2 regions of the Neisseria sp. P0014.S002 genome follow, and region 2 is predicted to be linked to the other one. Evidence: predicted binding sites of a transcription regulator. Region 2 holds the regulator's gene; the other holds the start of a gene.
The links. Region 2 encodes FNR, which switches genes on or off when oxygen is low (the NO sensors DNR and NnrR bind a similar motif). Its sites were predicted from a motif close to TTGATNNNNATCAA; they were not measured.

Region 1: the regulator FNR is predicted to act here: its motif matches at 13,082-13,095, upstream of gnd (decarboxylating NADP(+)-dependent phosphogluconate dehydrogenase).

The regions. Positions count from the first base shown of each region.
Region 1 covers NZ_JBQCVO010000002.1:39,956-56,085, reverse strand. The annotation lists gene ACTHSX_RS02535 (surface-adhesin E family protein) at 1-336, shown strand, start outside; gene ACTHSX_RS02530 (L-threonylcarbamoyladenylate synthase) at 721-1,290, opposite strand; gene purD (phosphoribosylamine--glycine ligase) at 1,363-2,634, opposite strand; gene ACTHSX_RS02520 (DUF4298 domain-containing protein) at 2,775-3,086, shown strand; gene ACTHSX_RS02515 (IMPACT family protein) at 3,141-3,752, opposite strand; gene ACTHSX_RS02510 (electron transfer flavoprotein subunit alpha/FixB family protein) at 3,814-4,746, opposite strand; gene ACTHSX_RS02505 (electron transfer flavoprotein subunit beta/FixA family protein) at 4,757-5,506, opposite strand; gene waaC (lipopolysaccharide heptosyltransferase I) at 5,690-6,658, opposite strand; gene ACTHSX_RS02495 (nicotinamidase) at 6,705-7,340, opposite strand; gene tsaA (tRNA (N6-threonylcarbamoyladenosine(37)-N6)-methyltransferase TrmO) at 7,511-8,185, shown strand; gene gap (type I glyceraldehyde-3-phosphate dehydrogenase) at 8,281-9,285, opposite strand; gene lpxC (UDP-3-O-acyl-N-acetylglucosamine deacetylase) at 9,937-10,851, shown strand; gene ggt (gamma-glutamyltransferase) at 11,088-12,857, opposite strand; gene gnd (decarboxylating NADP(+)-dependent phosphogluconate dehydrogenase) at 13,340-14,788, shown strand; gene ACTHSX_RS02465 (D-2-hydroxyacid dehydrogenase) at 14,984-15,934, opposite strand; gene ACTHSX_RS02460 (DUF2061 domain-containing protein) at 16,063-16,130, shown strand, end outside.
Region 2 covers NZ_JBQCVO010000003.1:54,864-70,993, forward strand. The annotation lists gene ACTHSX_RS04685 (Wzy polymerase domain-containing protein) at 1-1,094, shown strand, start outside; gene misR (two-component system response regulator MisR) at 1,302-1,979, shown strand; gene ACTHSX_RS04695 (ATP-binding protein) at 1,995-3,392, shown strand; gene ACTHSX_RS04700 (GNAT family N-acetyltransferase) at 3,448-5,838, shown strand; gene rpsP (30S ribosomal protein S16) at 5,914-6,162, shown strand; gene rimM (ribosome maturation factor RimM) at 6,178-6,687, shown strand; gene trmD (tRNA (guanosine(37)-N1)-methyltransferase TrmD) at 6,687-7,436, shown strand; gene rplS (50S ribosomal protein L19) at 7,451-7,816, shown strand; gene ACTHSX_RS04725 (PepSY-associated TM helix domain-containing protein) at 8,027-9,436, opposite strand; gene greA (transcription elongation factor GreA) at 9,781-10,257, shown strand; gene ACTHSX_RS04735 (DUF4149 domain-containing protein) at 10,355-10,783, shown strand; gene ACTHSX_RS04740 (OmpA family protein) at 10,919-11,680, opposite strand; gene ACTHSX_RS04745 (CysB family HTH-type transcriptional regulator) at 12,123-13,073, shown strand; gene fnr (fumarate/nitrate reduction transcriptional regulator Fnr) at 13,160-13,894, opposite strand; gene hemN (oxygen-independent coproporphyrinogen III oxidase) at 14,056-15,477, shown strand; gene ACTHSX_RS04760 (hypothetical protein) at 15,609-15,941, shown strand.

The DNA.
Region 1 (16,130 bases), on a different contig from region 2:
ATCGGCACCATCTCTGAAGGCAATATCAAAGTGGCCATTGATAGAAGCAGCATTAAAAGAAATGGTGCACTGGTTACTTTCCGCGATAAAAAAACCGTTTCCAAACTGAAAGAAGAGCGTTTCGTCAATACTCCGGCCTATAAAACAGCCATCGGCAGCTGGGAAATTCATTGCTCAAACAAAACCTATCGTCTGGCAGCGCTGCAATTGATGGATGAACACGGCCGAGTGATTTCCAACCAAAGTTATACGCCGACCAGCATCCGCCCAATGAGCGTCATGAGCGGTACAATTACTGAAAAACAATACGAAACTGTGTGCGGACATAAGCTTTAATCCACACTTATTCACAAAATTATCCACAGTTTAAATATTTAAAAGGCCGTCTGAATGCTTTGAATATCAAGTTTCAGACGGCCTTTTTATGTTTTGATGGAAATTTATCTTCAAATTTATCCACAAAATTTGTTTATTCAAAAATGATTTATTACAGCAATTCATTTACGCTCAAAATTTGCTTCATTCTTTGCAAGAGCATTTCAAAAAATACTGCTTTATACTCTATTTACTGACTTACTATCTGCTTAATCGATCTGTACTTACAGACTGCTATACATCAAACTGGATCTGAGCTAAATGCTTTTCACAAAGGTATTCCAATCTTTTGAAAAAATTTTCTTCTCCAAATAAATACCTTTCCTTTGATAATACAGCTCTTCTTTAACGCAGCCTTGCCCCTGTTTCTCCGTCAATAATCTGGCTAGGCGTTTTCTGCTTACCTATCAATCCGCCTACAACCCAAACTTTCCTGCCAAACTGTCTTCTGACTTCCCTTTCCGTTTTGCACGCCCGTTTGCCTGCACGATTGCATGAAGTAGAGACTAAAGGCATTTTCAAAACCTGACACAAACGCCTTGCACCTGCATGCGCAGGAACCCTGACAGCCAATTTACTGCGCCCTTTCCCCCGCAATGAAGGCAATACTTTTTTGCCGACCGGCAATAAAAAAGTTTTCGGAGCCGGCCATGCTTCATGCAGCATGGTTTGGATATTTTCAGACGGCCTTTGCAGTAAAGGTTGCAACTGTTCCAAGCTATGGCCTATGACAATCATGCCTTTGTGTTGCGGTCGTTTTTTCAGATGGATCAGTTGATTGAGTGCTTTGGGCAAAGTAGGGACACAGCCCAAGCCATAGCAAGACTCGGTAGGATAGGCGACCAAACCGCCTTTTTTAAGATGCGCCTGCAGCCTGCGTTGGGCTGCAGCCGATAAAATTCTGGGGAACATCATCATAATACCAAGGCCGTCTGAAACTGAGATTGTCGGACAATCTGTGTTCAGACGGCCTGTTTCTATTCATTATTAACGGTTGATGGCTTTATCGGCAATGTCTTTACGGTATTGCATACCGTCAAAGCGGATTGTTTCCAATGCCTCATAAGCCTTGCTCTTAGCTTGGGCAACATCATCGCCCAAACCGACTACACACAATACACGGCCGCCGTTGGTTACCACTTCGCCTTTTTCATTCGCTGCAGTACCTGCATGGAATACTTTACCGATTTGATCGGCCTTATCCAAGCCAAAGATCACATTACCTTTTTTCGGAGAGTCAGGATAGTTTTGTGCGGCCAACACCACGCCTACCGCAGTCTGCGGATTCCATTCGGCGGTAACACTATCCAGTTTGCCGTCGATTGCCGCTTCAACCAAATCCACCAAATCGCTATCCAAACGGCTCATAATCGGCTGGGTTTCAGGATCGCCGAAACGGCAGTTAAATTCGATGGTATAAGGCGCACCGGTTTTATCAATCATTAAGCCCGCGTATAAAAAGCCGGTAAATTCATGACCTTCTGCTTTCATACCAGCCACAGTCGGCAAAATAATTTCATTCATCGCGCGCTCGTACACATCAGGCGTTACCACCGGAGCAGGGCTGTATGCGCCCATACCGCCGGTATTAGGGCCTTTGTCGTCATCCAGCAGACGTTTATGGTCTTGACTGGTTGCCATCGGCAAAACATGATTACCGTCCACCATAACGATAAAGCTTGCTTCCTCGCCTTGCAGGAAATCTTCAATCACAACCCGCGCGCCTGCATTACCCATTTTATTGCCCAACAACATATCGTCAATAGCGGCATGGGCTTCATCCAAAGTCATAGCAACAATCACGCCTTTGCCGGCAGCCAAACCATCCGCCTTAATAACAATCGGCGCACCTTTTTGGTTGACGTAATCATGTGCCGCATCAGCATTTTCAAAGGTTTGGTATTGCGCAGTCGGAATCTTATATTTTGCCATAAATGCTTTAGCAAAATCTTTTGAACTCTCCAGCTGGGCTGCGTATTGAGTCGGGCCAAAAATCTTCAATCCGGCAGCACGGAAGTCATTCACCATACCGGCAGCCAAAGGAGCTTCAGGGCCGACTACGGTAAAGGCAATATTTTCATTACGGCAAAAATCAATCAAATCTTGATGCGCCGTCAACGCTACATTCTGCAGTTTAGGCTCAATTGCCGTTCCGGCATTACCAGGTGCAACAAAGACAGTTTCTACTTTAGACGACTGCGCCAATTTCCAAGCCAGTGCGTGTTCACGTCCACCATTACCAATAACGAGCAATTTCATACCATCTCCTTGATGAATAGATGTTGTAAATAAAATTCAATCGATGGAATATTGTTCCATCTTGCCTAGCTGTTTCAAATTAAGAATAATATTGCACCAAGACAACCATACTCTAATTTCAAACAACGAAAGGACAAATCATGCAAAAACGTATTGACGAAATTCAAAGCAAATACCGCGAATGGTGCGAATTACTGCCGCAACTGGAAGCAGATATCGCCCGCTGGAAACATGCTGCAAGCCTCATGCAAGACATGGATGACTTCTATACCAACGAATACCAAGCATGCCATCAAGCCATTGAAGAAGGGGCAAATGTTGATTTACATACACAGGGCGAATACAGCATTATGAGCGAAGATGCCCTATGGAACGCACTGGGAGAATTTCATCAACTGGCTTGGGAACACCTGCGCTCAAGCGTAAATGCTTTAGACAGATACCAAGGCTAAAACATCAAAGGCCGTCTGAAACTTTTGATTTCTCAAATATGTTCAGACGACCTTTTATTCAAACGGCTTCTCAGTATCTACTTCAATTTGGCGCGTATTTTTCCAAGCAGCAATACAAGCTTCATAATCGGCCAATGCTATTTTCACTGTCAACTTACAATCCAGCTGCAAATCCTGTTCCACAATATCGGCCTGATATTGTTTGGCAATCCGTATAGCCTCATTCAAAACAGGATATTCACACTTCAACCAAACTGTCTTTTCGACGTTCTTTTCAACAACTTCAGCTATCGCCAATGCCTGAGCTGTTGATTCCTTATAGGCATGAATCAGACCGGGAACACCCAATAGCGTACCGCCAAAATAGCGCACAACCACAACCAACACATCCGTTACGCCGACAGAATCAATCTGCCCCAGAATAGGGCGGCCTGCGCTTCCGGACGGTTCCCCATCATCGTTTGCGCGAAACTGCATTCCATCCACACCCAATCGATAAGCATAGCACCAATGTCTTGCCTTGTGATGCTCTTCCTTTAATGGGTCGAGATACTTCTTCACATCAGACAAAGTGCGGATCGGATAGGCATATGCAATGAAGCGGCTGCCTTTATCTTTAAATTCAGCCTGTGTCGGTGTGGTGATGGTTTTATAGGTCGTAATCATGCCAAAATATTTTCAGACGGCCTTATATAACAAAGGCCGTCTGAACGTTTCACGTGAAACATTAGTTTTTCAGTGCTTCAGTCAATTGAGGCACAACTTCAAACAAATCACCAACCAAACCGTAATCTGCCACATTGAAAATCGGAGCGTCAGCATCTTTGTTGATGGCAACAATCACTTTACTGTCCTGCATACCGGCAACGTGTTGGATGGCTCCGGAAATACCGATAGCAAAGTACAGTTGCGGCGCAACCACTTTACCGGTTTGACCAACTTGAGCATCGTTTGGCGCATACTCGGCATCTACTGCTGCACGGGAAGCACCAATCGCAGCGCCCAAAACATCCGCCAATGGAGTCAACACTTCATTGAATTTTTCAGCACTGCCCAATGCACGTCCACCGGAAACAATCACTTTTGCCTGAGTCAATTCAGGGCGGTCAGACTGGGAAAGTTGACGGTTTACGAAACGACTCAGGTTTTGAGCAGGCGTTGCCTCAACATTGACCACTTCTGCATTACCGCCTTGTCCGGCAGCATCAAATGCGGTTGCACGGAAAGTCAGCACCAGTTTTTCAGAATTGGATTGAACGGTTTCAAAAGCATTACCGGCATAAATCGGACGGACAAATATCGAGTTATCCACAACTTCGGTTAAATCCGAAACTTGTGGCACATCCAATAGGGCAGCTACTCGTGGCAGAAGATTTTTACCAAACGCAGTTGCAGTCGCAGCCACATAGCGGTAATCCGCAGCCAGTTTAACAACCAAAGGCGCTAATTCTTCTGCCAAACCTTCAGCGTAATAGGGCGCATCGGCTACTAAAACTTTCGCTACGCCTGCAACTTTTTTTGCCTCTTCAACCACCGCAGCAGCATTGCTGCCGGCAACCAATAAATCTACATTACCCAATTTAGAGGCAGCCGTGACCGCATGCAAAATAGCAGGATTCAAATGTTGGTTATTATGTTCCACAATAATCAATACGCTCATTTCATACTCCTTAGATCACTTTGGCTTCGTTTTTCAGCTTTTCAACCAACTCGGCAACATCAGCCACTTTCACACCGGCTTGACGTGCTTTAGGTTCGGCAAATTTCACGGTATTTAAACGCGGAGAAATATCCACAGCCAAATCGGCAGGACTTAACTTTTCCAAAGGTTTTTTCTTTGCCGCCATGATATTAGGAAGTTTGACAAAGCGTGGTTCGTTCAAACGCAAATCTGCACTGATGACCGCAGGCAGCTTCAACGCAACAGTCTCTTCGCCGCCATCAATTTCACGGGTTACCAATGCCTCTTCGCCTTCAATTTGCACTTTTGATGCAAAAGTACCTTGAGCCGCATTCAACAAGGCCGCCAACATTTGGGCAACTTGGTTGGCGTCATCGTCAATTGCCTGTTTACCGAGCAGTAAAATTTGCGGATTTTCTTTATCCGCAACAGCTTTCAGCAATTTTGCAACGGCCAAAGGCTCCAACTTCGCATCAGTCTCAACATGAACCGCACGGTCGGCACCCATCGCCAAAGCAGTACGTAACGTCTCTTCACATTTTTTCTCGCCAAAAGAAACAGCAACAATCTCGCTTACTTTTCCGGCTTCTTTCAAACGGACAGCTTCTTCTACCGCGATTTCATCAAACGGGTTCATCGACATTTTGACATTACCGATGTCCACATCGGAACCATCGGCTTTCACACGAACTTTGACGTTGTAGTCCACTACGCGCTTTACTGCGACCAGTGCTTTCATTCAATTCTCCTAAAAAGAATGTCCATCAAATCAAGCATACTGCTTTTGATACATTCTTTATATAAAATCCAATTCGGTTTTACCAACATAATAAAACCAAATTTATATAAATCTTGGCAAATAGAGCGGAATTATATCATTTCTAAAGCATTTACTCAGAAAATAAATCCAACTCCCCAGCAATTATTTATCGTATGCTGCAACACAATCCATCAAGGTTTGATAAACCTCGTCAACATTGGGAATTTGAGCAATACCGCCTAAATTTTTTGCATAAGCCGAAACTTGAACGCCGGTTTTGGCCGGATCTGTATCTGTATAAATTCCTACAACAGGCTTTTCCAAGGCATTGGCAAGATGCAGCAATCCGGTATCTACGCCAATAATACCCTCTGCGTTTTTCAATAAAAATGCAGCCTGTAATAAATTCATTTTGTCGCAAACCGAAGCAAACGGTAAATCGCTTGAAATCTGTTCGGCACGCATTTTTTCGGTTTCATTTCCCCACGGCAGATATACACTGCATTGTTGTTCTTCATTCAACTTTTTCAATAATGCACGCCAGTGTTCTACCGGCCATAATTTACTGTCGCGACTGGTTGCATGCAAAGCAACGTAATAAGGGAATTGCAAATTTTTCAGACGGCCTGATTCAGGAACCAACAAACCAAATACCTGCGTTTCAGGCATTGTATAACCAAATACTCGGGCGAATAATTCACGGTTTCGCCAAACCGCATTTTTGCCTTTCGGTACGGCAAACGTTTTACTGTATGCAAGGGCAGCCAAACTTTCACGCGCGCTGTGTTTATCCAAGCCGTAAATAGGGGATTTCGCCATTTTGGCAAAGCATGCGCTTTTAATCAGTCCTTGGCTATCTAAAACAAAATCAAAAGATTCAGCCTGTAAATCTGTTTTCAGACGGCCTATTTCACACCACGTTTCAGCCTGAAAAAGGTGTTTGCGCCATTGCCGCCATTTCATTACATGAACTTTTTTGACAAAAGGATGCAAGCAGGCAATATCTGCAAACCCTGCCTCACACAGCCAATGCAGTTCTACCTCAGGACATTGTCGCGCCAAATCTTCAACTGCGGGCAACGTATGAATTAAATCGCCCATACTGGACAAGCGGACAAGTAAAATCTTCATATTTTGAAAAATGTTTCACGTGAAACAACGGAATTTTAAATATAATTTATTGATTGTTAATGTATTTTTTTATTTCTTCGGCATTTTCTAAAATAATAGCCCCGGCAGAACGCATTTCCTGCCATGCAGATTCAACCGTTTCCGGAGCAATGCCACGACAAGCTGCCTGATTGACGATGACTTTCCAAGCCCCGCCTTTAAGCAACTGTAAAACCGTTGTCTTCACACAATAATCCGTTGCCAAACCGCCGACAATGACTGTATCTGCATTTTGACAGCGCAACCATTCGATCAAACCTGTGCTTAGCTTTTCTTCAATATCGTGAAAACATGCGCCGTAGGGATGTAACTCAGGATCAACGCCTTTCCAAACACAATAATCATATTCTTTGGCTGAAGGCAGGCCATCCAACAATTCATAGCCATATGTTCCAACCATCGCATGCGACACCCAAGTCAAATCCGCATCGGGTAAACCCGTCGGTTTCAACATATCAACAGGGTTATCCACAAGCCATTTTGCCACTGCATGATGCGCATCTTTCGTCATCACGCGTAAATCCGCCAATGCAGCTTGGGCATTGAGTTCATCCGCAATCAGATGACCTTCGGCAACAGGCAATTCTTTCGGACACAAAGGCGTAAACGTTTTTTGTGCATCTACATCGATAGAAACAATCATGGATTAATTTAACCTATTGATTTTATTTTATATTATTCAAATTGAGCATTTATTGCCAATGTACGGACATTTGGAATAAATGCTTTGTATTATAACAAATTACTACCGCAAAATGTGGGAAAACATCTGTGATATGATGACGGTTTGCACAGAATATTTATCCACAAATTATGTCCTATTCGATTACGCCTATTGCAACCGTTCATTCCCCCTACAAACAAAAATTCGGCATTGCCCGCCAACCCGGTTTGGTTCCTGCAGCAGAAATTTGCATTGAACTCACTCCTGAATTTACCGCAGACAGCGTTCGGGGCTTAGAAGATTTCGACTATGTGTGGATAAATTTTATTTTCCACGGCGTATTGGATGAAGGTTGGGCGCAAATGGTGCGTCCGCCACGGCTTGGAGGCAAACAAAAAATGGGCGTATTTGCCACGCGCAGCCCGCACCGCCCCAATCATCTCGGTTTATCCCTACTGAAACTCGAACGCATCGAAACAAGCAAACCTGTCCGCATCTATTGCAGCGGTGCAGACCTGTTGGACAGTACTCCGGTAGTGGATATCAAACCCTACATCCCGTTTGTCGAATCCAAACCTGACGCATCATCAGGCTTTGTCAGCGGCAAACCTGAAGAATTGAGCGTAGTCTGGGCAGAAAGTACGCTTGCGGAACATTTATCCACAGAAGAAAAACACCTCATTGAGCAAAGCATCGCCCAAGATCCTCGCCCTGCCTATCAAGATATTCCCAAACGGATTTATGTAATGAATATTGCGGATTATGAAGTGCAGTTTAGGATAGAAAACAAATGTGCCACAGTGATTAAACTATCCACAATCTGATTGCAAATTAAATTTATCTACAAACAAAAGACCGTCTGAAATGTTCAGACGGCCTTTTAATTATCCACAGACTGATTAATTCAGCCTGTTATCCTTTAGATTTTGCTGGCAAAGAATTCCAAGGTACGAACCAATTGGCAAGTGTAAGACATTTCATTGTCGTACCAAGCAACAGTTTTTACCAATTGTTTGTCGCCAACTGTCATCACGCGGGTTTGAGTTGCATCGAAAAGTGAGCCGTACTCGATACCAATAACGTCGGAAGAAACGATTTGGTCTTCAGTGTAGCCTAAAGCATCGTTGGCGGCAGCTTTCATGGCTGCATTGATTTCTTCTTTGGTAACAGGGCGTTCGAGAACAGAAACCAGTTCGGTCAAAGAGCCGGTAGCAACAGGAACGCGTTGGGCAGAGCCATCAAGTTTGCCGTTCAACTCAGGAATAACCAAGCCGATAGCTTTCGCGGCACCGGTGCTGTTCGGTACGATATTCAAGGCAGCGGCACGGGCGCGGCGGAAGTCGCCTTTACGGTGTGGCGCGTCAAGGGTGTTTTGGTCGCCGGTATAAGCGTGGATGGTGGTCATCAGGCCTTCAACAATACCGAATTCTTTTTGCAATACCGCAGCCATAGGGGCCAGACAGTTAGTCGTACAAGAAGCGGCTGAAATAACGGTTTCGCTGCCGTCCAAAATATCTTGGTTTACGCCGTACACAACGGTTTTTACATCATTGCCGCCAGGAGCAGAAATCACAACTTTGCGCGCACCGGCACGGATATGGGCTTCAGCTTTGGTTTTACTGGTAAAGAAACCGGTACATTCGAGGACAACGTCCACACCCAGCTCGCCCCAAGGCAATTCTTCAGGATTAGGATTGGCAAATACTTTGATTTCTTTGCCGTTAACAACAATCACATCATCTTTCAATTCGGCAGAGCCTTCAAAGCGGCCTTGAGTACTGTCGTATTTAAAGAGGTGCAGCAGCATATCGGCAGGAGTCAAGTCGTTAACAGCAACGACTTCGATACCTTGGGCTTTTTCAATTTGACGCAATGCCAGACGACCGATACGGCCAAAACCATTAATCGCTACTTTAATACTCATTTTGCTACTCCTATTAGATGGAATGGGAAAAATTTTTCAGTAAGGCCATTGTATCCTGAAATAAAATTACTTTCTAGGATTACAGATGATTACTTTTAAGTTGTTTGATTTAAATAAAGAAAACATGAAATTCTTGCTTGTAGGAAAATATCAGGCAAATCGGATTAGTCCTAGATTTTGATATTTTATTTCATAAAAACCGTTTTTCAATCTTAAAAGTTTCATAAGTTTATGATTTTCATAAACTTAGTTCTATTTTTCCATATTTTGCCGATTTTGTGTTGATAATTCAGTGTTTTCTTCAAATCATAATATTTTAATTTTTAAAATGATGATTTTGATGAAGAACCAAACTATCTGTGGATAACGGAATAACTTTCTTTAAAACCAATTTGATAGTTACTTTTTATCTTTGAGGCCAACCTCAACTGAATGCCGGAATAAAAAAGGATAGAATCTTAGTTTTCCTATTTAGCTGTGGATAAAACCCAAATTACCCACTTCAATTTCACATACTATTGTGGATAATTAAAATTTTGAAATTCACCCCCCGCAAAACATCCATATTGGCAAATACTATTAAAAATGATAGCTTGTTTTTTCCTTTTTAACGTATCATTTGCCCATCAGACTTTTTAAAAGGAAGCAATTATGCTGCAACGGACTTTAGCCAAATCAGTAAGCGTTACCGGCGTTGGCCTGCATTCGGGCGAAAGGGTCGCTCTGACTTTGCATCCTGCCGAAGAAAACAGCGGTATTTCGTTCCGCCGTACTGATTTAAGTGGGGAAATGGGCGAAGTAATCAAATTGAATCCTTATTTGATCAATGATACCCGCCTCTCTTCAACCATCGTTACCGATAAAGGTGTGCGCATCGGCACGATTGAACACATTATGTCGGCTCTGTCTGCCTACGGCATCGATAATGCCTTGATTGAATTGAACGCGCCTGAAATTCCGATTATGGACGGCTCCAGCCTGCCGTTTATTTACCTTTTACAAGATGCAGGCGTGGTGGATCAAAAAGCCCAAAAACGTTTTTTGAGAATCCTCAAACCCGTTGAAATCAAAGAAACCGGAAAATGGGTACGCTTTACGCCTTATGACGGCTTTAAAGTGACTTTAACCATCGAATTTGATCATCCTGTATTCAACCGCAGCGCACCTACTTTCGAGATTGATTTTGCAGGAAAATCCTATATCGATGAGATTGCCCGCGCCCGTACCTTCGGCTTTATGCACGAAGTGGAAATGATGCGTGCCCACAATCTCGGACTGGGTGGCAATTTGAACAACGCCATCGTGATTGACGACATGGATGTTTTGAATCCGGAAGGTTTGCGCTATCCCGATGAATTTGTCCGCCACAAAATCCTTGATGCGATTGGCGATTTGTACATTGTCGGCCATCCGATTATCGGCGCATTTGAAGGTTACAAATCAGGCCATGCCATCAATAATGCGCTGTTGCGTGCCGTTTTGGCAGATGAAAGCGCTTACGAATGGGTGGAGTTTACCGATGACGAAGACTTGCCCACCTCTTTTCATGAGCTGCCAGCAGCCTGATAGAAAATAGATAACGCAGTCCAATGAAAAGGCCGTCTGAACCTTTCAGACGGCCTAAATCATGTCGTTTTCCACAAGTAATTATCCACATATCCATCCATTTTATCTTATTGAAAAATAAAAATATTAAAATTTAACATTATTCTTATACACATCTTATCCATATTTTTTCCCAAACTAAAAGGCCGTCTGAAACCTAGCTGTTCAGACGGCCTTTGCATGTCAAACCGATAAAATCAATCGCCCATGACTTTGCCTTCGCGGCGCGGGTCGGCACCGCCGAGCAAACCGTCTTTGCCGATCACAATGCCTTGTACGCCGGAATTCAAATCGCGGATTTGGACTTTGTAGCCCAGTTTTTCCAACGCTGCTGCTTTGTCCGCCGCTGCGGTTTTTTCCTCGATTTCATATTGGCTGCCGCGATTGAGCATATTTGGTAGGGAGATTGCCGCCTGAATGTCCATGCCCCAGTCGATATGCGCCACCAGCGTTTTGGCGACGAAACCGATGATGCGGCTGCCGCCGGGCGAACCGACCGCTAGATAAGGCTTGCCGTCTTTCATCACGATGGTCGGCGCCATCGAAGAACGCGGCCGCTTGCCGCCCGCCACGCTGTTGGCAACGGTTTTACCGTCCGCGCCGACAGGATTGAAAGCGAAATCAGTCAATTCATTATTGAGCAGATAGCCGTTTGCCATCAGCCCCGAGCCGAACGCGTTTTCAATCGAAGTCGTCATCGACACGACGTTGCCGTCTTTATCCACAACCACCAAATGGCTGGTGGACGGCAGCTCGACCGCCATACCCTGCGCGTATGCCTTGCCGAACTTGCCTGCCTGAATGGTTTCCAACGCCTTGTCAGCCTTGTAGATTTCTTCGGCACGCGGTTTCAAATAAGCCTGAGAAATCATGGCGCGGGTCGGAACGTTCACAAACGCAGGATCGCCGACATAATAATCGCGGTCGGCAAACGCAATCCGCGACGCATCGCCTATCCAGCGCCAACTGTGGATATTTTCCGCACCCAACGCCTTCATATCCTGATTCTGCAATACGCCCAAAATCTCGCCCAAAGCGATGGCACCGGAACTTGGCGCGCCCATGCCGCAAACTTCATATTCACGATACGGCGCACAAACCGGCTTACGTTCGATAACGCGGTAGTTTTTCAAATCCGCCATACTGATTTTGCCGGGATTATCCACAGCACCGATAACGGCACGGACAATATTCTGCGCCTGCATTCCCTGATAGAACGGCGCACTGCCTTTTTCCGCCAACAGGCGTACGGAACGCGCAAATTCAGGGTTTTTCAACACCGTTCCCGCAGCCAAAGGCTTGCCATCAGGCAGGAAATAGGCGGCGGTTTGCGGATAACGTTGCAAAGGTTCCAAATTTTGCTCGATGGATTTCGCCATACGCGGAGAAACGGCAAAACCTTGTTCTGCCAAAGTAATCGGTTTCTCAAACAAACTTACCCACGGCAATTTGCCGTAACGCTTATGGACATCTTCCAGCAGCTTCGGAATCCCCGGCACACCGACCGAACGGCCGCCGACCACCGCTTTCATAAAGCCCATCGGTTTGCCGTTTTCATCCAAAAAAAGCTCTGGTGTTGCTGCTTTCGGCGCCGTTTCTCGGGCATCAAACGTCGTCAGCTTTTTCGCCTTATTGTCCCAATACACCAAAAACGCGCCGCCGCCCAAACCGGAAGACTGCGGCTCAACCAATCCCAAAGTTGTCTGCATGGCAATCATCGCATCTATCGCACTGCCGCCGCGTTTCAAAATCTCGTATCCTGCCTCAGTCGCCAACGGATTGGCAGACGCCGCCATATAATGCTTGGCGCGGATTAATTTCTGTTCCGTCAGCCCTGTTCCTTGCTCCGGCGCATGGTTGTCCACAGATACGGAGGGCAGGGCAACTTGAGGCTTTTGAACCGACTGTTGCGCACAAGCGGCCAAAATCAAAACGGATAACAAATTAATACTAAAGGAAAACTTCATATGCACACCCTTATTGACATATTTTCAGACGGCCTTTTCCCTGCTTAAATAAAAGGAAATATGAAAATAGTTTGAAATAAAAAACCATTTGACTATTTCTCTAGTCAATCAGTTCCAATTGGAAAAGTATAAAACAAGCTAAGATTGTGCACAGGCAAAAAGTTACCCACAGAATGAAGCAGCAGAAAAATTTTACCCACATCTGCAAACAAGGCCGACCATACTTTATCCTCATCAAAAAATATCAGCTAAGTATTTGAAAAAGTTTTGTAATAAAACTTGTCAACAAGCTTGGGCAGCACTCAATATCATCCTCTATTTATTATTTAAAATCTAATTTATAGTTTGTTTTCCCAAAGGCAAAGGCCGTCTGAAACGTAAAGGCATCTTTTCAAAAAATTTAAAAGTTAAGGATTGTTAAAAAGTTGTAAATCAGCTAGAGTTACGCTTGATAAATTTAATCAATAACGGAGTTTCACCAAATGAAAGGCGACATTGGCGTAATCGGCCTTGCCGTGATGGGGCAAAACCTGATTCTCAACATGAACGACAACGGCTTTAAAGTTGTTGCATACAACCGGACGACTAGCAAAGTAGATGATTTTTTAAACGGCGTAGCCAAAAATACCAATATTATCGGCGCATATTCACTGCAAGATCTGGTTGATAAATTAGAGAAACCACGCAAAATCATGATGATGGTACGCGCTGGTTCTGTTGTTGACGATTTTATCGAGCAACTCGTTCCGCTTTTGGACGAAGGCGACATCATTATTGACGGCGGCAATGCCAACTATCCTGATTCCACCCGCCGTACACACGAGCTAGCGGCAAAAGGCATCCGCTTTATCGGTGCCGGCGTATCCGGTGGCGAAGAAGGCGCGCGTCACGGCCCTTCTATCATGCCTGGTGGCGACGAAGCCGCATGGCCTGCCGTTAAGCCGATTTTCCAAGCCATCTCCGCCAAAACGCCTCAAGGCGAGCCTTGCTGCGACTGGGTCGGCCGTGATGGTGCGGGCCACTTCGTCAAAATGGTGCACAACGGTATCGAATACGGCGATATGCAGCTGATTTGTGAAGCGTACCAATTCATGAAAGACGGTTTGGGCCTGTCTTATGAAGAAATGCACCAAATCTTCAACGAGTGGAACAAAACCGAACTGGATTCTTATTTGGTTGAAATTACCGCCGCGATTTTGGGTTACAGAGATGAAAACGGCGAACCTTTGGTCGAAAAAATCCTTGATACCGCAGGTCAAAAAGGCACAGGCAAATGGACCGGCATCAATGCTCTCGATTTGGGTATCCCGTTGACCCTGATTTCCGAAGCCGTATTTGCACGTTGCGTGTCTGCATTTAAAGACCAACGCGCCCAAGCAAACAGCCTATTTGGCAAAACCATTACCCCGATTGAAGGCGACAAAGCCGCATGGGTGGATGCTTTGCGCCAAGCCCTGTTGGCATCCAAAATCATTTCTTATGCACAAGGCTTTATGCTGATCCGCGAAGCCAGTGAAAATAACGATTGGGCATTGAATTACGGCAATACTGCCCTCTTGTGGCGCGAAGGCTGTATCATCCGCAGCGCGTTCTTGGGCAACATCCGCGACGCATACGAAGCCAATCCTGATTTGGTCTTCTTGGGTTCCGATCCTTATTTCAAAGGCGTGTTGGAAACCTGTCTGCCTGCATGGCGTAAAGTAGTTGCCAAAGCGATTGAGTGCGGTATTCCAATGCCTTGCATGGCTTCCGCCATTACCTTCCTTGACGGCTACACTTCCGAGCGTCTGCCGGCCAACCTGCTGCAAGCGCAACGCGACTACTTCGGCGCGCACACTTACGAGCGTACCGACAAACCGCGCGGCGAGTTCTTCCATACCAACTGGACAGGCAAGGGCGGTGATACCGCTTCAACCACATACGATATTTAATTTGCCTGGGCAAACAAAAGGCCGTCTGAGTATTTCAGACGGCCTTTTTATAGGGTTATCCACAATGAAGAATGAAACGATTGAAAGCATTTAATAGATAACTTTATGAAATAAATAAAGATTAATAAAGGCCGTCTGAATATTTCAGACGGCCTTTAAAATTGTTCACAACCTTATCAACAGGTTTTCCATAGATTAAACCAGATTTTGCGGATTGCCGGCCACGAAGCGGTTGATGTTGTCCAAAAGGATGTCAAACAGACGGTTGGCGGCCTCTTGGCTTGCCCATGCAATGTGTGGTGTGACGATGAGGTTGGGCAGTCGGGCTTTCAGCAGAGGATTGCCGTCGCGTGGCGGCTCTTGTGTCAACACGTCAAAACCTGCCCCGCCGATTTGGCCGTATTTCAACGCCGCAACCAAAGCGGCTTCATCAACCAAGCCGCCGCGCCCGCAGTTGATGAGGATGGCGCCGGGTTTCATTTGCTGCAATTCGGCTTCGCCTATCATATTGGTCGTTTGTGGCGTGAGTGGGCAATTAAGCGACACGACATCGGCGGAGCGGATGGCTTCCTCAAAGGAAATATAGCCGTCGCGGACGCTTTGGGCATTTTTATGTTCGGCGAACACGACATTCATTTTGAAAGCCTGAGCATAAGTTGCCAGCGTTTTACCGATATTGCCTTGACCGAAAATCGCCAGCGTTTTGCCGTTTAAATCGCGCATCGGTGCGCCGAGATGGCAGAAAAACGGCGAGTTTTCCCACAAGCCTGCCGCAACGTCGCGCTGGTAGGTAGGCAGGTTGCGCATCAGGGTAATCATCATCATAAACGCGTGTTCCGCCACGGATTCATTGCCGTAAGCGCGGATATTGCATACTGCCGTGCCGTTTTGTTTGGCAGCTTCAACGTCCACATTGTTGACGCCTGTCGCCGTAACGGCAATCAGCTTGAGTTGTGGATTTTCGGCAAATGCTTGGGCGGAAATCACGACTTTGTTGGTAATTACAATGTCCGCGCCGCGGATACGCTCCAGCGTTTCGTGTGCTTCGGTTGTGCCGTAGCTGCTCAATGTATGTGGAAAATCAAAGTCAAACGGGCGGTTGACGAGGGTATCGCGGTCGAGGACGACAATATGGAGCGGGTTCATAAAATTCCTATCAAAAATAAAATATCGATTTATAAAATCTAAATTAGGATAAAGGATTTAAAATATACGCGTTAGTTGATAATCATTATTATGTAACGATTAAAACATCAATGTATCAGGAAAACAGCATGATTAAAACCATTACATTTGCTATTTTGCATTTCAGCGTCGCATTTAGTGTCGCCTATATTTTGAC
Region 2 (16,130 bases):
TCCAACACAAACGCGCACTGTGCATTTTTCTCCTAACTGCTACCCTGGCCGCCGCTTTCCAATTCGGCATGGGCAGCCTGCTGGATTTATTTGGCAACATTAAATACGAAACCGCTGTCGAACGCGCAGGCACCAGCGGTTTTGAAGGTTCCATGCGCCAAATCGAATGGAGTAAGGCATGGATTGCCTTTCAATCCGCACCTTGGTTCGGCCATGGCTGGAACAGCTTTGCCCAGCAAACCTTCCTAATCAATGCCCAACAACAATACTTCCCCAACAACATCCTCGGCGTACTGTTTACCCATTCGCACAACATCGTCATGCAGTTATTGTCCGAAATGGGCATTGCCGGCACCTCGCTCGCAGCCTTAACCCTGCTTGCAGCCGTATGGCGACTGTTGGGCAAAAACCAAACGCCGGCCTCGCTGTTTTTACTGACTGCCGCCGCCGTCAGCCTTTGCCACAGCATGCTTGAATATCCACTTTGGTATATCTACTTCCTCACCGTATTCAACCTGATTCTGTCGTTGACACCCTCTTATCCGAAAGATGTTTCAGACGGCCCTTTATCTACCCGAATCAGACAATGGGCAGGCGGTATAGCTGCTTTATCGATTTTAATCGGCATGGCAAACCTCAGCTGGGAATATCAAAATCTGACCCAATATAGCCGTGTAGGGAAAACCGATAACCCGCAAACGGTTAAAAACAAAATCGACGGCTTGCAACGACTTTCCAAAGAAAGCCCCATGCTTGCCTATTACGCCGATTTAAGTTTGAGCAAACGTGCAGACCCGACCGACGCCTACATCCGCCCGTGGGCAGAAGAAGCCGCACTCAAAGCCCTGACCTACCGCCCCTACTCCAGCGCCTATCAAGTCGGCCTCTACCTCTACCGACAAGGCAAGAAAGAAGAAGGTGCGCAATGGATGCAGGCAGTGCAATATTATTACCCCTATATGATGTATTTCTACGCCGACAAAATACGCAGCCATCCGGTATTCGCCCCTCTGCTGCCCAAACTTTTGTCCGATTGCAAAGATTTCATCAATGCACCGAAACACCAAACTGCCAAATCATGTGACAAACCCTAAACAAAACACGCCCAATTGTCAGTTTGTCCTTACAGGCCGTCTGAAAATGTAAAGAGCGACAAGTTTCTATGCAAAAAAGCGCAAAAGCACAGAAAATTACGCTATCAACAAAAGCAGATTGCATGTTAAGATTGAACACAACTCTATTTTAATCGCCGCACCGCCTATTTAGTGCCACGGCGCATACAATCACGAAAAGGAAATTCCATGAGTCGCGTATTACTCGTAGATGACGATGCCCTCTTGACCGAATTACTGACCGAATACCTGACTGCCGAAGGCCTTAACGTCCACAGCGTTTCTGACGGCGAAGCCGGCGTTCAAGAAATTCTGACCGGACAATACGATGTCGTCGTATTAGACTCCATGATGCCTAAAATGAACGGTTTGGACGTTTTGAAAAACGTACGCACCCAAAGCACTGTACCCATCATCATGCTGACTGCAAAAGGTGACGACATCGACCGCATTATCGGTTTGGAAATGGGTGCGGACGATTACGTACCGAAACCATGCACACCACGCGAACTCTTGGCGCGTATCAACGCCATCTTGCGCCGTGCGCAACACAGCAACGAACAAAACAACGCGCCTAACAGCATTTCTGTCAGCGACGTTGTCCTCTACCCTGCCAAACGCCAAGCCAGCATCAAAGACATTCCGCTTGAATTAACCAGCACCGAGTTCAATCTGCTCGAAGTTTTGATGCGCCATGCCGGACAAGTTGTCAGCAAAGAGACCCTGTCTATCGAGGCACTCGACCGCAAACTGGCTAAATTTGACCGCAGCATCGACGTACACATCTCCAGCATCCGCCACAAATTGGGCGATGCTTCCCTGATTCAAACTGTACGCGGCTTAGGCTACCTGTTTGTTAAAAATTAAAGATTAAACAGATCAATGAAACTGTTTCAACGCATCTTCGCCACATTTTGCGCAGTCATCGTCTGCGCAATCTTTGTGGCGAGTTTTTCATTTTGGCTGGTACAAAACACCCTTGCCGAAAACCAATTCAACCAACGCCGCACCATCGAAACCACATTGATGAGCAGCATCATTTCCGCCTTCAACTCACGCGGAGACAGCGGTGCGCGCGAAATTCTTTCCGAATGGAAAAACAATCCGGTTTCCAATGCAGTTTATGTCATTGCCGGCGACGATAAAAAAGATATTTTAGGCCGCGATATTGACAGCCTCTCCATCGAACGCGCCCGTATCTTTGCCATCAACAACCCCGAATCTGATTTGGCACACATCGAATATGACCGCTTCGGCGAAGAATACCTCTTCTTCATTAAAGGCTGGGACAATCATCAAGCCCAACGCCTCCCTAGCCCACTCTTCATTCCCGGCTTGCCGCTTTCGCCCATTTGGCACGAATTTATCATTCTGTCTTTTATCATCGTTGTGGGGCTCTTGATGGCATACATCCTTGCCAATAATATCACCAAGCCTATTAAAATTTTGGGTGGCGGCATGGACAGAGTGGCCAACGGTGAACTTGAAACCCGTATTTCCCAACAAGTTGATGACCGTGACGACGAATTGTCCCACCTTGCCGTACAGTTCGACAAAATGGCCGAGAAACTGGAAAAACTTGTGGCTAAAGAGCGCCACCTGCTCCACCACGTTTCTCATGAAATGCGCTCGCCGCTGGCGCGTATGCAGGCGATTGTCGGCCTGATTCAATCTCAGCCGCAAAAACAAGAGCAATACCTCAAGCGACTCGAAGGCGAACTGGTGCGCATGGATACTTTGGTCGGAGAATTGTTGACCCTCTCCCGCTTGGAAACTTCCAATATTCCTTTGGAAAAAGAAAACCTCAAACTCGTTCCTTTCCTGACCAACTTGATTGAGGACAACCAAAGCATCGCCCACCAAAACAACCAAAGCGTTACCCTGAGCATTGACCCAAAAATCCCTGAAAATGCCGTAGTCAGCGCCAACGAAGGCTATCTATACCGCGCCTTTGACAACGTTATCCGCAATGCCATCAATTACAGTCCGGAAGGCAGCACCATTCAAACCCATATCGGACAAGACGGCAAAAACTGGATTATCGATGTTACCGACAACGGGCCTGGCGTGGACGAAATGCAGCTTCCGCATATTTTCACTGCCTTTTATCGCGCCGACTCCAGCGCGCACAAACCCGGTACAGGTTTAGGGCTTGCATTGACACAGCACATTATGGAACAGCACTGCGGTAAAATCATTGCTGAAAATGTCAAACCCAACGGCCTGAGGATGCGTTTTATCCTTCCCAAAAAGAAAGCCGGAGACAAAAAAGAAGTCTAAAAATAAGGCCGTCTGAAACTTTTCAGACGGCCAAAAACACAAATAAGGAACCATCATGAGTGCAACCGTCCAAACCGGCTACTTCTTCATGCCTGAACACATCATCCTCGTCGGCGCCAGCGAACGTCCGCACAGCCTTGGCGAACGCATTTTCAGCCACCTGCTCGGTTCCTCATATCAAGGCAAAATCACCCCCGTCAATCTTCGACACAGCAGTGTCGCAGGTATTCCCTCCTACTCCAGCCTCAGCAAAATCCCGGGCCAAGCTGACCTGGTTGTTGCCGTTATCCCGCCCGACCATTACGACTCGCTGTTCAAAGCCTGCCGTAAAAAAGACCTGCGCCACATTATCCTGATTCAAGATTGGGAAAACCTGCCTCCAGAATCCTGTAAAAACGCCCGCTCCATCATTCAAAAATATCACGGCAACGAATTGAACATCACCGTGTGTAACAGCGCAGGCATCCAACTCCCCTCACTCAACCTCAACATCGGCACCCAAACCGACTATCCGGCCGGCCATATCGCGTTACTGACCGGCCACAGCACCGTCAGCCGCAACATCAACCACCTGCTGAACACGCTACACCAAGGCGTATCACGCCACATCAGCCTCAACTATGACCTAAGCCCTACTACGTCTGCCGACTGGCTCAACCGTTTCGGCCACAACCGCCATACCAAAGTTGCCGTGATCCACTACAATCCGGCCGAAAACCAACGCGAGCTGTTCAGTGCCATCCGCCACTTTACACGCCACACTCCGCTTATCCTGTTGTCCACACACTACACCGACGACACCGACAAAGCCATCCTGCGCAGCCTCAGCCGCCATTGCAATTTCCAACCAGTATTCAATACCTCCGAACTGGAAGCAGCCCTAAAAGCCCACCTATCCGGCATTCCCGTCATTACCAACCCTACCATTCTGTCCGACACGCCGATAGAATGGCTGCGCACGACCGCCGATGCCTGCGAATTGACCCTTGACCTCCCAACTGATGTACCATCCGTCCGACAAGGCTGCATCGGCAGCAACCCCACGCCTGCACGCATCCACCGCTTGGCACTCGAACAATTACAAAATCCGCATACTCAAGCCCTGCTTGGCATTATTTCGCCAGATACGCCGGATGCGTACAGCATTCATCAAACTCTGGATAATTTGGCACAAAAAACCAGCAAGCCCATTCTCGTCAGCTATCGTTTTTCAGACGGCCTGACTCGGTTTAACACGCCGGAAGAAGCCTTGCTGACACTTTATTTCCGCAATCAAACAGCCTATTTACGACAAGTGCAAAATACCCCTGCTCCAGCCAAAACAGGCCGTCTGAAAACACCTAAAAGCAAAAGTATCGATAAAGCCATTGCATCCGGCCAAACCGAACTGATGGCAGAAGCCCTATACCTGCCTCCGTGCCAAACCCCAAAACACAATGCCATCCAGTTCCGGTTCAGCCGTCATGCCATTTACGGCACCATCCTTACCGCCCATTACAACGGCAAAACCGAAGCCGCATTACCTCCCTTTACCACGCTCGATATCCAGCATTTAAGCCAGTTTGCAGAACTCGACAATACTTCTGTTCTCAATCAATTCCTGCATTCCCTAAACACGCTTATCCACAATAACCAGCATATCGGCGACATTATCCTCAACTACAACGGCAGCCAGTACAGCAGTACCATCATTCCCGAAATCGTGGAAAAACCAGCCGCACCAACAACCAAAATCCCCAAAAAAGCCGTCCAAACCTTGGAACAGGCCGCAGCCAAAATGCAAAGTGCCGCCGCCTACCTCCAACAAAAAAATCCGGCCACAGCCGAATTCCTACGCAACACTGGCGAAGCCGCTTCCGAACTGCTTCACCCTAAAACCGAAACGCCTAAGATACAAAATGTACTCACACCCTATCCGAGCCAAACCGATACCTTTACCCTGCCCGACGGCAGCACACTGCACATCCGCGCACTAGAGCCTGAAGATGCCGAAGCCAAACAAAAATTTGTCCGCCAATTACCGGTGGCCGACCGCTATACGCGCTTCATGACCCATACCAACGAATTGCCGCTGCCCACACTCGCACGGCTGACCCGTCCCGATTTTCATACCGAATGCGCATGGGCAGCCTTCGCTTCAGACGGCCGTATCGTCGCAGTCAGCCGCTACAGCCGCATCAATCGCAATGAGTGCGAGTTCGGCATTACTTTAGCGCCTGAAGCACGCAAAACCGGCCTGGCCGGCAAAATGATGAGCCTCATTATCCAAACTGCCACACAGCAAGGTTACCAAACCATGAATGCGGAAATCCTCAAAGAAAACACACCGATGCTCAAACTCGCTGAAAAATCAGGATTTACCGTCACCCCATCGGAAACCGAGCGCGGCCTGTATCAAGCCAGCCTCGATTTGAACGAATGGCAAAACAGCAACAAAAACAAATAAAAACTTGCATAACCCGTGTGAAATATCCTAAAATTAGCGGTTTCTATATATCCGCATTTTTCAAAAGGACTCAAAATGGTAGTTATCCGTTTGGCTCGCGGCGGCTCAAAACACCGCCCTTTCTTCAACGTAGTCGTAACTGACTCTCGCAACCGTCGTGACGGCCGCTTTATCGAGCGCGTAGGTTTCTACAACCCCGTTGCCAACGAAAAACAAGAACGCCTACGTTTCGACGCAGACCGCATCAACCACTGGGTTGCTCAAGGCGCGAAAGTTAGCGACGCAGTTGCCAAACTGATTAAAGAGCAAAAAATCGCTGCTTAATCAGCCGAAACGACCATGACAGACACTCAAAAACGGGTAGCCATGGGCTACATCAAAGGCGTATTCGGCATTAAAGGCTGGCTTAAAATTGCCACCAATACCGAATATACCGACAGCCTGCTGGACTACCCCGAGTGGCAGTTGTGCAAGGATGGCAAAACCCTGAATGTTGTGCTTGAGGCAGGTAAAATTGTCAATGGCGAACTTCAGGTCAAATTTGAAGGTATAGACGATCGCGACCAAGCATTTGCCTTGCGCGGCTATACCATCGAAATCCCCAGAGAGTCATTCGCCCCTACCGAGGAAGACGAATACTACTGGGCAGATTTAGTCGGCATGACCGTCATCAACAAAGAAAACATCGTCCTCGGCAAAGTCAGCAACCTGATGGAAACCGGTGCAAATGATGTTTTGATGATTAAAGGCGAACACGGACAAATCCTGATTCCCTTTGTCTCCAACTATATCGAATCTGTCGATACCGACAACAAAACCATTATCGCCGACTGGGGTTTGGACTACTGATGCTGATTCAAGCCATCACCATTTTCCCAGAGATGTTCGACAGCATTGTCGAATATGGCGTTACAGGCAGAGCAAGAAAACAAAATCTTTGGCAGTTTCAAGCCATCAATCCCCGAAAATTTGCCGATAACAAACTTGGCTATATCGATGATCGCCCCTTCGGAGGTGGTCCGGGAATGATTATGATGGCGCCGCCGCTTCAAGCGGCAATCGAAGAAGCCAAAGCAAACTCGCAAAAACCTGCCAAAGTAATTTATCTCAGTCCGCAAGGTCAGCCGCTGACACATAAAAAAGCTGCAGAACTTGCCGAACTGTCCCATCTTATTCTTCTATGCGGACGCTATGAAGGCATAGATGAAAGACTGCTGCAAAGCAGTGTGGACGAAGAAATCAGCATTGGCGACTTTGTCGTCTCGGGCGGTGAATTACCCGCCATGATGTTGATGGATGCCGTCTTAAGATTGGTTCCGGGTGTATTGGGCGATATACAGTCAGCCGAACAAGACTCGTTTTCAGACGGCCTTTTAGACTGTCCTCATTACACCAAACCCGTAGAATTCCAAGGCATGATGGTTCCTGAGGTCTTACGCTCAGGAAATCATGGCTTGATTGCCGAGTGGCGATTGAAGCAATCGCTGCGACGCACTTTAGAGCGCCGACCTGATTTATTGGAAAAGCGCAGTTTAATCCCAAAGGAATCCCGCCTCTTGAAAGAAATCTTGCAAGAGCAACAGGAAATCCAATCATAACTTAGGAAAAACAAATGAACTTGATTCAACAATTAGAGCAAGAAGAAATCGCTCGCCTGAACAAAGAAATCCCTGAATTCGCTCCAGGCGACACCGTTGTCGTATCTGTACGCGTAGTTGAGGGTTCTCGCAGCCGTCTGCAAGCATACGAAGGTGTTGTTATCGCTCGCCGCAACCGTGGCCTGAACAGCAACTTCATCGTTCGCAAAATCTCTAGCGGCGAAGGTGTAGAACGTACTTTCCAACTGTACTCTCCTACCGTAGAAAAAATCGAAGTTAAACGCCGTGGTGACGTACGTCGCGCCAAACTGTACTACTTGCGCGGCCTGACCGGTAAAGCAGCTCGCATTAAAGAAAAATTGCCTGCTCGCAAAGGTTAATAGCTTTCATCAAAAACCCACTTCAATGAAGTGGGTTTTTTGTTTTTATACAAAAACTCCTTATCTTTCTTACACAATCCTGTAAACCAACCACAATTCCCATCTCATGCATAAACTGAAATAGAATCATAACCCCCTGCTTCTTTAAACCTTTATACAAAAGGCCGTCTGAAACAAAAAATTCAGACGGCCTTTAATCACATCGGGCGGTTATTTAAACCATCTTGCCAATGCCGGGATACGCGACAACAACAGTGTATCCAAAATCCAAATAACAGCGATTGCAGCAATGGCTGTTGGGAAAATCACAGCCAAAATCAAAAGCGGCACAGCCATTGCCCACCATACCGGCAATTTGATTTTCTGCGCCGGAGGAACCAAACCATGTGCTTCCGAAGGACGGCGTTTCCACCACATTACACAGCCGCTGACACAGATAAAGATAATCGCCAGACAGAATAAGACATTTGCCAATACGCTCCACCAGCCCAATGTACCCATATGCAAAGCAATGCTTGCCGCCATGAATTTACCAAACCAGTTGTAATCGTCGAAATGAATATCAGCCAGGATTTTACCGCTGTATTGATCAATATGTACCGTGCGGTCAGCGGTCGGACTAATCATATCGTAACTCATTGAGTCTTGTGACAGCGTCCATACACCGGTCTCACCCTTAGGCAAATTAAGCTGATAACGGCCTTTAAAGCCAATTTCACGTGCAAAGCGGTCAACCGTCTCCAAAGTCATCGGCTCACTTGGATTAATACCGTTTTCACCCATTGTCGTACCGGAAACCGGCATAGGCGTCAACTCCAAAATCCATGGCACTTCTTTAGATTTACCGTCATTCAGCACATCACCATGGGTTGGCACGGAAGATACCGGATTAGGCTCCACACCCCATTTACCCGCAGGAAATTGACTCCACGCCTGAACCACTTTACCGCCCCAAATTCCCGCCCAAGCAATACCTGACAGACAGAACAGCAACAAAATCAAAGAAACCCAAGAACCAAATGCTCCGTGCATGCTACGCCACCATGTGCGTCCTTTGCCTGCTTTCGGCACAAGCATGGATTTCAGGCTGCGCTGTTTCGCCCACCACAAATAAATCCCCGTGATTATCATCAGGATGGTCAGCGACGCGGCAGTTTCCAGCAGATAGTCGCCCACCGGGCCGATCATCATATCGCCGTGGATTTCGTCCATCGTGTGATACCAGCCTTGACCGCGCGGCATCGTATTCACAACTTTTGCCGTATAGGGATCAACGGCAACCATAGTGGCTTTATCGTCATTGTTCACACGGAATACGGCAACCATATCATCTGCGCGTGGCGCAATATACTGCACTACAGAAGCAGTTTCCGGATTCACAAACTGTCTGGCGGCCTCAGCCTGAGCCGACAAAGGCTGCACCACTGCCTGCGGCGTAATATGTATGCGTTCGCCTTCTTTACCGGTAATATTGGCGAATAGCAGCATTCCCAACCCTGTAACAGCCAGCAGGGTTAAAAACGGCGCAACCAAAAGTCCGGCATAAAAATGCCATCGCCAAACAGTCAAATAACGGCGGTTAGCCCGTTGTTCATTTTGGGAAGTTGGTTTTGTTTCCATATTTTCTCTTCATATAGTTAAAGCAGACTAATTACTACGAATTAGCAACAGGTATTTTAATCAAAAACATTCATTTAAGAAACCGTTTTTCCAATGCAGCTTTGAAATACTTCAATATTTAGTTTTTAGGCCGTCTGAAAAAACAAAATAGACAGAAAACAACACTTTACTGAAAATCCGTTTTAATCATTGCGGTTTCGGCAGAATTTGGTAGAATACAGACATTACTTATTTATTCATCAAGCCGCCAAGCTTTGGCGGCTTGTATTTTTATTTCCAATCCGGCTACCGCGCGTGGCCGGATAAAATTTTAAAAGCATTATCATGCTTTCATGGAGAACTCAATGCAAAAAATCCCTTTGACCGTCCGTGGTGCAGAATTGTTGAAACAAGAACTTCAACACCTTAAAAGCGTAGCACGCCCAGAAGTCATCGAAGCCATCGCCGAAGCACGTTCGCACGGCGACTTGTCTGAAAACGCAGAATACGAAGCCGCCAAAGAGCGTCAAGGCTTTATCGAAGGCCGTATCGCCGAGTTGGAACACAAACTCTCTATGGCGCACATCATCAACCCTGCCGAAATCCATGCAGAAGGCAAAATCGTGTTCGGCACAACTGTGACACTGGAAGATTTGGAAACTGAAGAACAAGTTACCTACCAAATCGTCGGTGAAGATGAGGCAGACATCAAAGAACGCAAAATCTACGTTGGCTCCCCCATTGCCCGCGCCCTAATCGGCAAAGAAGAAGGCGACGTTGCAGAAGTTCAAGCACCCGGCGGCGTACGTGAATATGACATCATTGCCGTGCAATATATTTAAATAAACAAAAGGCCGTCTGAAAACATTTTCAGACGGCCTTTTGTTGTACCTAAAAACATCATAATAGAAAAAATGAAATATTCCCAGGAGAAACATAATGAATCTACTGTACAAAATTACCCAAACCGCTGCCGCTATGTGGCTCGGTATGCAGTTGACAGCAGGCTATGTTACCGCCCCTATCCTGTTCCGCCTCCTGCCCAAAATGCAGGCGGGAGAAATTGCCGGCATTTTATTTGCCATCACAGCACTATGTGGCTTAGTTATTTTTGGCGCAGCCTATGCTTTTTTCAGACGGCAACTGGCCTCACTTTCTTGGTGGATCTTGGTACTTTGGCTACTCTTAGCCTGCAACCATCTTTTGGTTACGCCGGTTATCGAAGCACACAAGTACGGACTAGATAACTGGTTACTGTCCCTAGTAGGTGGAACATTCGGCGTTTGGCACGGCTTATCCAGTATCATCTTTTTGATTTGTACAATACTCGCCGCTGTTTGCGTATGGAAATGGCCCAAGTCAAACTAATCTGTCTTAATAAAAGGCCGTCTGAAAATAAGTCTTTCAGACGGCCTTTTATTTTGAATCATGAATTCCCCGACTCTTCAAATATAAACCATAAAAAAATGCCCTGCAATATGCAGGGCATTTTTCAAAAACCGATTAAGGTTTAGCGTAACCGTGAACGCCATTGTAAGGAGCTGGGATCCAACCTTCATCAGTAGCAGGCAATTCGCCTTGACCTTCGATAGTTTGACCTGGAGCAACTTGACGAGTAACCACGCTGCGGATTTTAACATCAACGCGGCGGTCAGGCTCGATACAAGCGATAAGAGCAGCACGTTTCTTAGCTTTAGAAACTTTTTTGCCCAGTTTAGCAACTTCAGCTTCACAAGTAGCAGTCATTTGAGCTTGAGATTCGCCCAGACCTACTGCAGAGATTTTGCTAGAAGCAACGCCATGACCTACCAAGTAGTTAGCAACTACGTTAGCACGACGCTCAGACAGAGCTTGGTTGTATTCTTCAGAACCCATGAAGTCAGTGTGACCTTCAACACGTACAGTTTGTACGCTGTCGTTGCTCAGGCGTTGAGCCAAAGCGTCCAGGTTTTCTTGAGCTTCAGGACGCAGGTTGTCTTTGTCGAAGCCGAACAGAGTTTTAGTAGACAGAGAAACAGTTTCATCAACATACTCAGGAGCTTGTTGTACAGGAGCAACTGCTTCACGATCACCACATTCAACACGGCCTTGGGTAGCTTTGTCGAAGTAGCTGTTTTTCCAGCATTCGCCGTAGTTGTTACGGACGATTTCTTGAGATTGGCTGCTTACGGTGTAACCGTGTTTGGTATGCGCTTCGCTGGCCATTGCGGTGCCAGAGGCAACCAAGGCAACGAACAATGCGCTTAATTTCAGCTGTTTGGTCATTTTATTCCCTCATCAAATTGTTATGCGGCGGACTAGGAAAGCAACCGCTGCAAAGTACCAATATACAGGCCGCAGTATCAAAACAGCGGCAAATCGGATATATCAGGTTGCACTATAAAGAAGCGCAAGGCAAACTGTCAATACTCGATGCCTTCAAACAATTATGAAGTGCCTGCTTCCTAGTAGTTAATCATGCCGAAAAATCAATCTTGTGTCATTAATTTAGGGCAAAATCAGCCAATTCACCCGCCCAAAGTTGTACAAAAACAACAAAACTTCATCCCCCTTTCATTCACAGATTTCCTGTTTTCATATCATTAAAAGATATTTTCATTAAAAACAACCATTTTCAAAACTCGGGGCAAAACTGGGCAAAATATGTTAAATTACATGCCGTTTGTCGCACAAAATCCACATTAACAACGTATCCGGTACTGCTACCATGAAACTGCAACAATTACGTTATGCCCTTGAGGTTTACCGACACAATCTGAATGTCTCCGAAGCCGCTGATGCGCTTTTCACATCCCAGCCCGGCATTTCCAAACAAATCCGCCTGCTTGAAGAAGAATTGGGTATCCAAATTTTTATCCGCAGCGGCAAACGTGTGGTTTCCGTTTCGCAACCGGGCAAAGCCGTATTAGAGATTTCGGAACGGATTTTGCGTGATGTACAAAACATTAAAAATATCGGCAGCGAGTTTACCGATCATGACAGCGGCTCCCTGACCATCGCGACAACGCATACCCAGGCGCGCTATGCTTTGCCCAAAATCGTTGCGGAATTTGTCAAAAACTACCCTAAAGTCAATTTGACCATCAAACAAGGTAGCCCTTCTGCCATTGCGCAAATGGTCAGCAGCGGCGAAGCTGATTTGGCAATTATTACTGAACGCATTGACGATCATCCTGAGTTGGGCAAACTGCCCTGCTATGAATGGAACCATGCCGTCATTGTTCCGCACGACCACCCTCTTTTGGACTGCCGCAATCCTTTAAGCCTTGAAGATTTAGCTTCTTTTCCGCTGGTCACTTACGAATTTGCTTTTAATTCCGGCAGCAGTATCGCGCGTACATTTAATAAAGCGCATATTGAGCAACCTGATGTTGCCTTATCGGCTGCCGATACGGATGTATTGAAGACGTATGTCCGCTTAGGCTTGGGCGTTGGTTTGATGGCTAAAATGGCGTACGATCCCGTTGTCGATCAAGATTTACAGCTGATTGATGCGGCACACTTATTTGAACCGTCGCCCACTTGGATAGCCTTACGCACTGATACCTACCTGCGTGGTTACGCGTATGACTTTATCCAGATGTTTGCACCGAAACTGACCAGAGAAGTGGTCGACCGCATTCTGTACACGCCGGTTGTTGAAGATTTTTCAATTTAATATCTGACTATCACTTTCGTAACTTAACAATTATTCTTTAATTCTTGTTAAAAAGGCCGTCTGAAATATTTCAGACGGCCTAAGATTCAGATAGCGTGCGAACAACCGGAAACCATTTTCTTCAAGGTTGTCGCATCTAAGATTTTGATGTGCTTGTGTTCAACCGAAATCAAGCCTTCATGATGGAATTTAGACAAGGTGCGGCTGACTGTTTCCAGCTTTAGCCCCAAATAGCTGCCGATTTCCTCACGTGACATCCTCAAGATAAAATCATTGGCGGCGAAGCCTCGTGAATAGAGGCGCTGAGACAAGTTTAGCAAGAATGCTGCCAATCGCTCTTCAGCGCGCATATTGCCCAAAAGCAGCATAACGCCCTGATCTCGAACAATTTCACGACTCATTAAGCGGAAAAAGTGAGAGCGGAGGCTGGGAATATCCTGACCGAGTTCTTCAATGTGTGTAAACGGAAGCTCGCATACCTCGCTGTCTTCCAAAGCCACAGCATCACAGCTGTGAATATGGGAACAAATCCCATCCATACCGATCAGCTCGCCCGACATAAAAAAGCCGGTTACCTGGTCTCGTCCATCTTGGCTGGCGACTGTTGTCTTAAAGAAGCCCGCACGGATGGCAAACAAAGAGGTAAACGGCTCGCCGGCACGGAACAGGTATTCACCTTTTTTCAGACGGCGGCTTTGACGAATAACCGCGTCCAATTGTGAAAATTCGTTAGGCATCAGTCCGACAGGCAAACACAGCTCGCGTAAAGAACATGTGGAACACAAGGTTTTCATTTGATGTGTTGCATTGTGTGTGGCCATAACGCACCCTTAATCTGCATAGTTCTATAAATCCCTGATTAAGCCGAATAACTATTGACCCAAGTCAAAGTCGGCATATCATTATCAGGCATTCTACCAAACTATCGAAATTTTGACTAAAATTTTCCCTAATTTCCCTACTTTATACTACAAGCCCAACCATGAAAATCATCCCCATCTCAAATAACACCAACACAAACAACGAATTACCGGAATTCGATCGTGAATTAATTGCCAGTTTGCCATCAAGCGGTCCCCGTTATACATCCTATCCGACTGCCGACCGCTTCCATGAAGGCTTTAAAGAAGCCGAATATATCCAAGCTTTAAGCCTGCGCAACATGGGCGCGCTCAACAAACCCCTTTCGCTCTACATCCACATTCCCTTCTGCAATACCATCTGCTACTACTGCGGCTGCAACAAAATCATTACCAAAGACAAAAGCCGTGCCGATGCCTATATCCAGTATCTGGAAAAAGAAATGGAATTGCTGGCACCGCATTTGGGTGGAAGACACCAGCTCGCGCAGCTGCACTTCGGTGGCGGCACGCCCACATTCCTGAGCGACGACCAACTCGAACGCGTCTTCGACATGATCCGTAAATACTTCCAGCTGATTCCCAACGGCGAATACTCCATCGAAATCGACCCGCGCAAAGTCAGCCGCGAAACCGTCCTCAAATTGGGCAAACTCGGTTTCAACCGCATGAGTGTCGGTATTCAAGACTTTGACCCTAAAGTGCAGGAAGCCGTCAACCGCATCCAAAGCTACGAAGAAACCAAAGAAGTGATTGATGCCGCGCGTGAAGCCGGATTTAAATCGGTCAGCGTCGATTTGATTTACGGCCTGCCGCACCAAAACACCGAAAGCATCAAGACTACCATCGATACAGTCTTGTCCCTTGATCCCGACCGTCTTGCCCTCTACCACTACGCCCACCTGCCGCATATCTTCAAACCACAACGCCGTATCGACACCAATGTCGTACCCGGCAGCGAAGAAAAACTCGATATGCTGCAATATTGCGTTCAAACCCTGACCGAGCGCGGCTATGTTTTCATCGGTATGGACCACTTTGCAAAACCTGACGACGAACTCTCCACCGCCCTCAAAGAAGGCTTCCTGCAACGCAACTTCCAAGGCTATTCAACCTATGCCGACTGCGATTTGGTAGCGATCGGCGTGTCCTCTATCGGCAAAATCGGCAGCACCTACTCCCAAAACGAGCGTGACATCGATGCCTATTACGCCGCACTCGATGCCGGACATCTACCGATTATGCGCGGCTACCAGCTCAATCAAGACGATATTCTGCGCCGCAACATCATTCAGGATTTAATGTGCCGTTTCTCACTTGATTATCAAATTTACGAAAGCGTGTTCGGTATTCCGTTTAGCCGCTATTTTGCAGCCGAACTGGAAGATATGAAGCAACTGGAAACCCTCGGCTTGGTTCGTCTCAAACCGCACAGCCTGACTGTTACGCCGAAGGGCCGTTTCCTGATCCGCAACATCGCCATGGTATTCGACTACCATCTGCGCCATAAAGAAACCAAAGCCAAATACTCGCAAACTGTGTAAACAGGAATGGAAAAGGTCGTCTGAAAATTTTCAGACGACCTTTGTTTTTATTTTCAATACTTTCGGGTAACATAAAACCATATTTCCCGCTTTATCAGGATTCAAAGTTAATTTGTATAGGCGCGCACCCTATGATTACCGAACAGCAAAACGATATCCTCAGCATCAATCAAGTGCAGCTTCTCCTTGCTGAAAAACGCACGGCACTTGCTATCATGCGTACGGGCATTGCCGTTTTCGCACTCCCTTTGTCTATTTTCAGTGCGCTGATTGCGACATCAAAATGGTACGAGGCCGTTGATGTTTGGCCTTTGCTCGCACTGGTCAGCCTGATGAACATCAGTTTGATTATTTTCTCGGTCTATCTGATTACCCGCTCACTCCGTAGAATGCATCAATACGACCGAATGATTGCCGATATCAAATACAACAATCAGTCTTTGCGTAAACTGATTAAGTCATAAAGTGCAAATAGTTGGAGCTGGGCATAAGGTCGTCTGAAAATCAAAATATAGAGGAACTCCAGATATGTATTAAAACATGATTCTGCCAAACATACCGTAATTGATCTTGGAGACCTTACCGTACACTTTGCTCCCCCATTTGAATCGATACGATACCATTGCAGTAATTGGGTTTAAAATGAACAACTC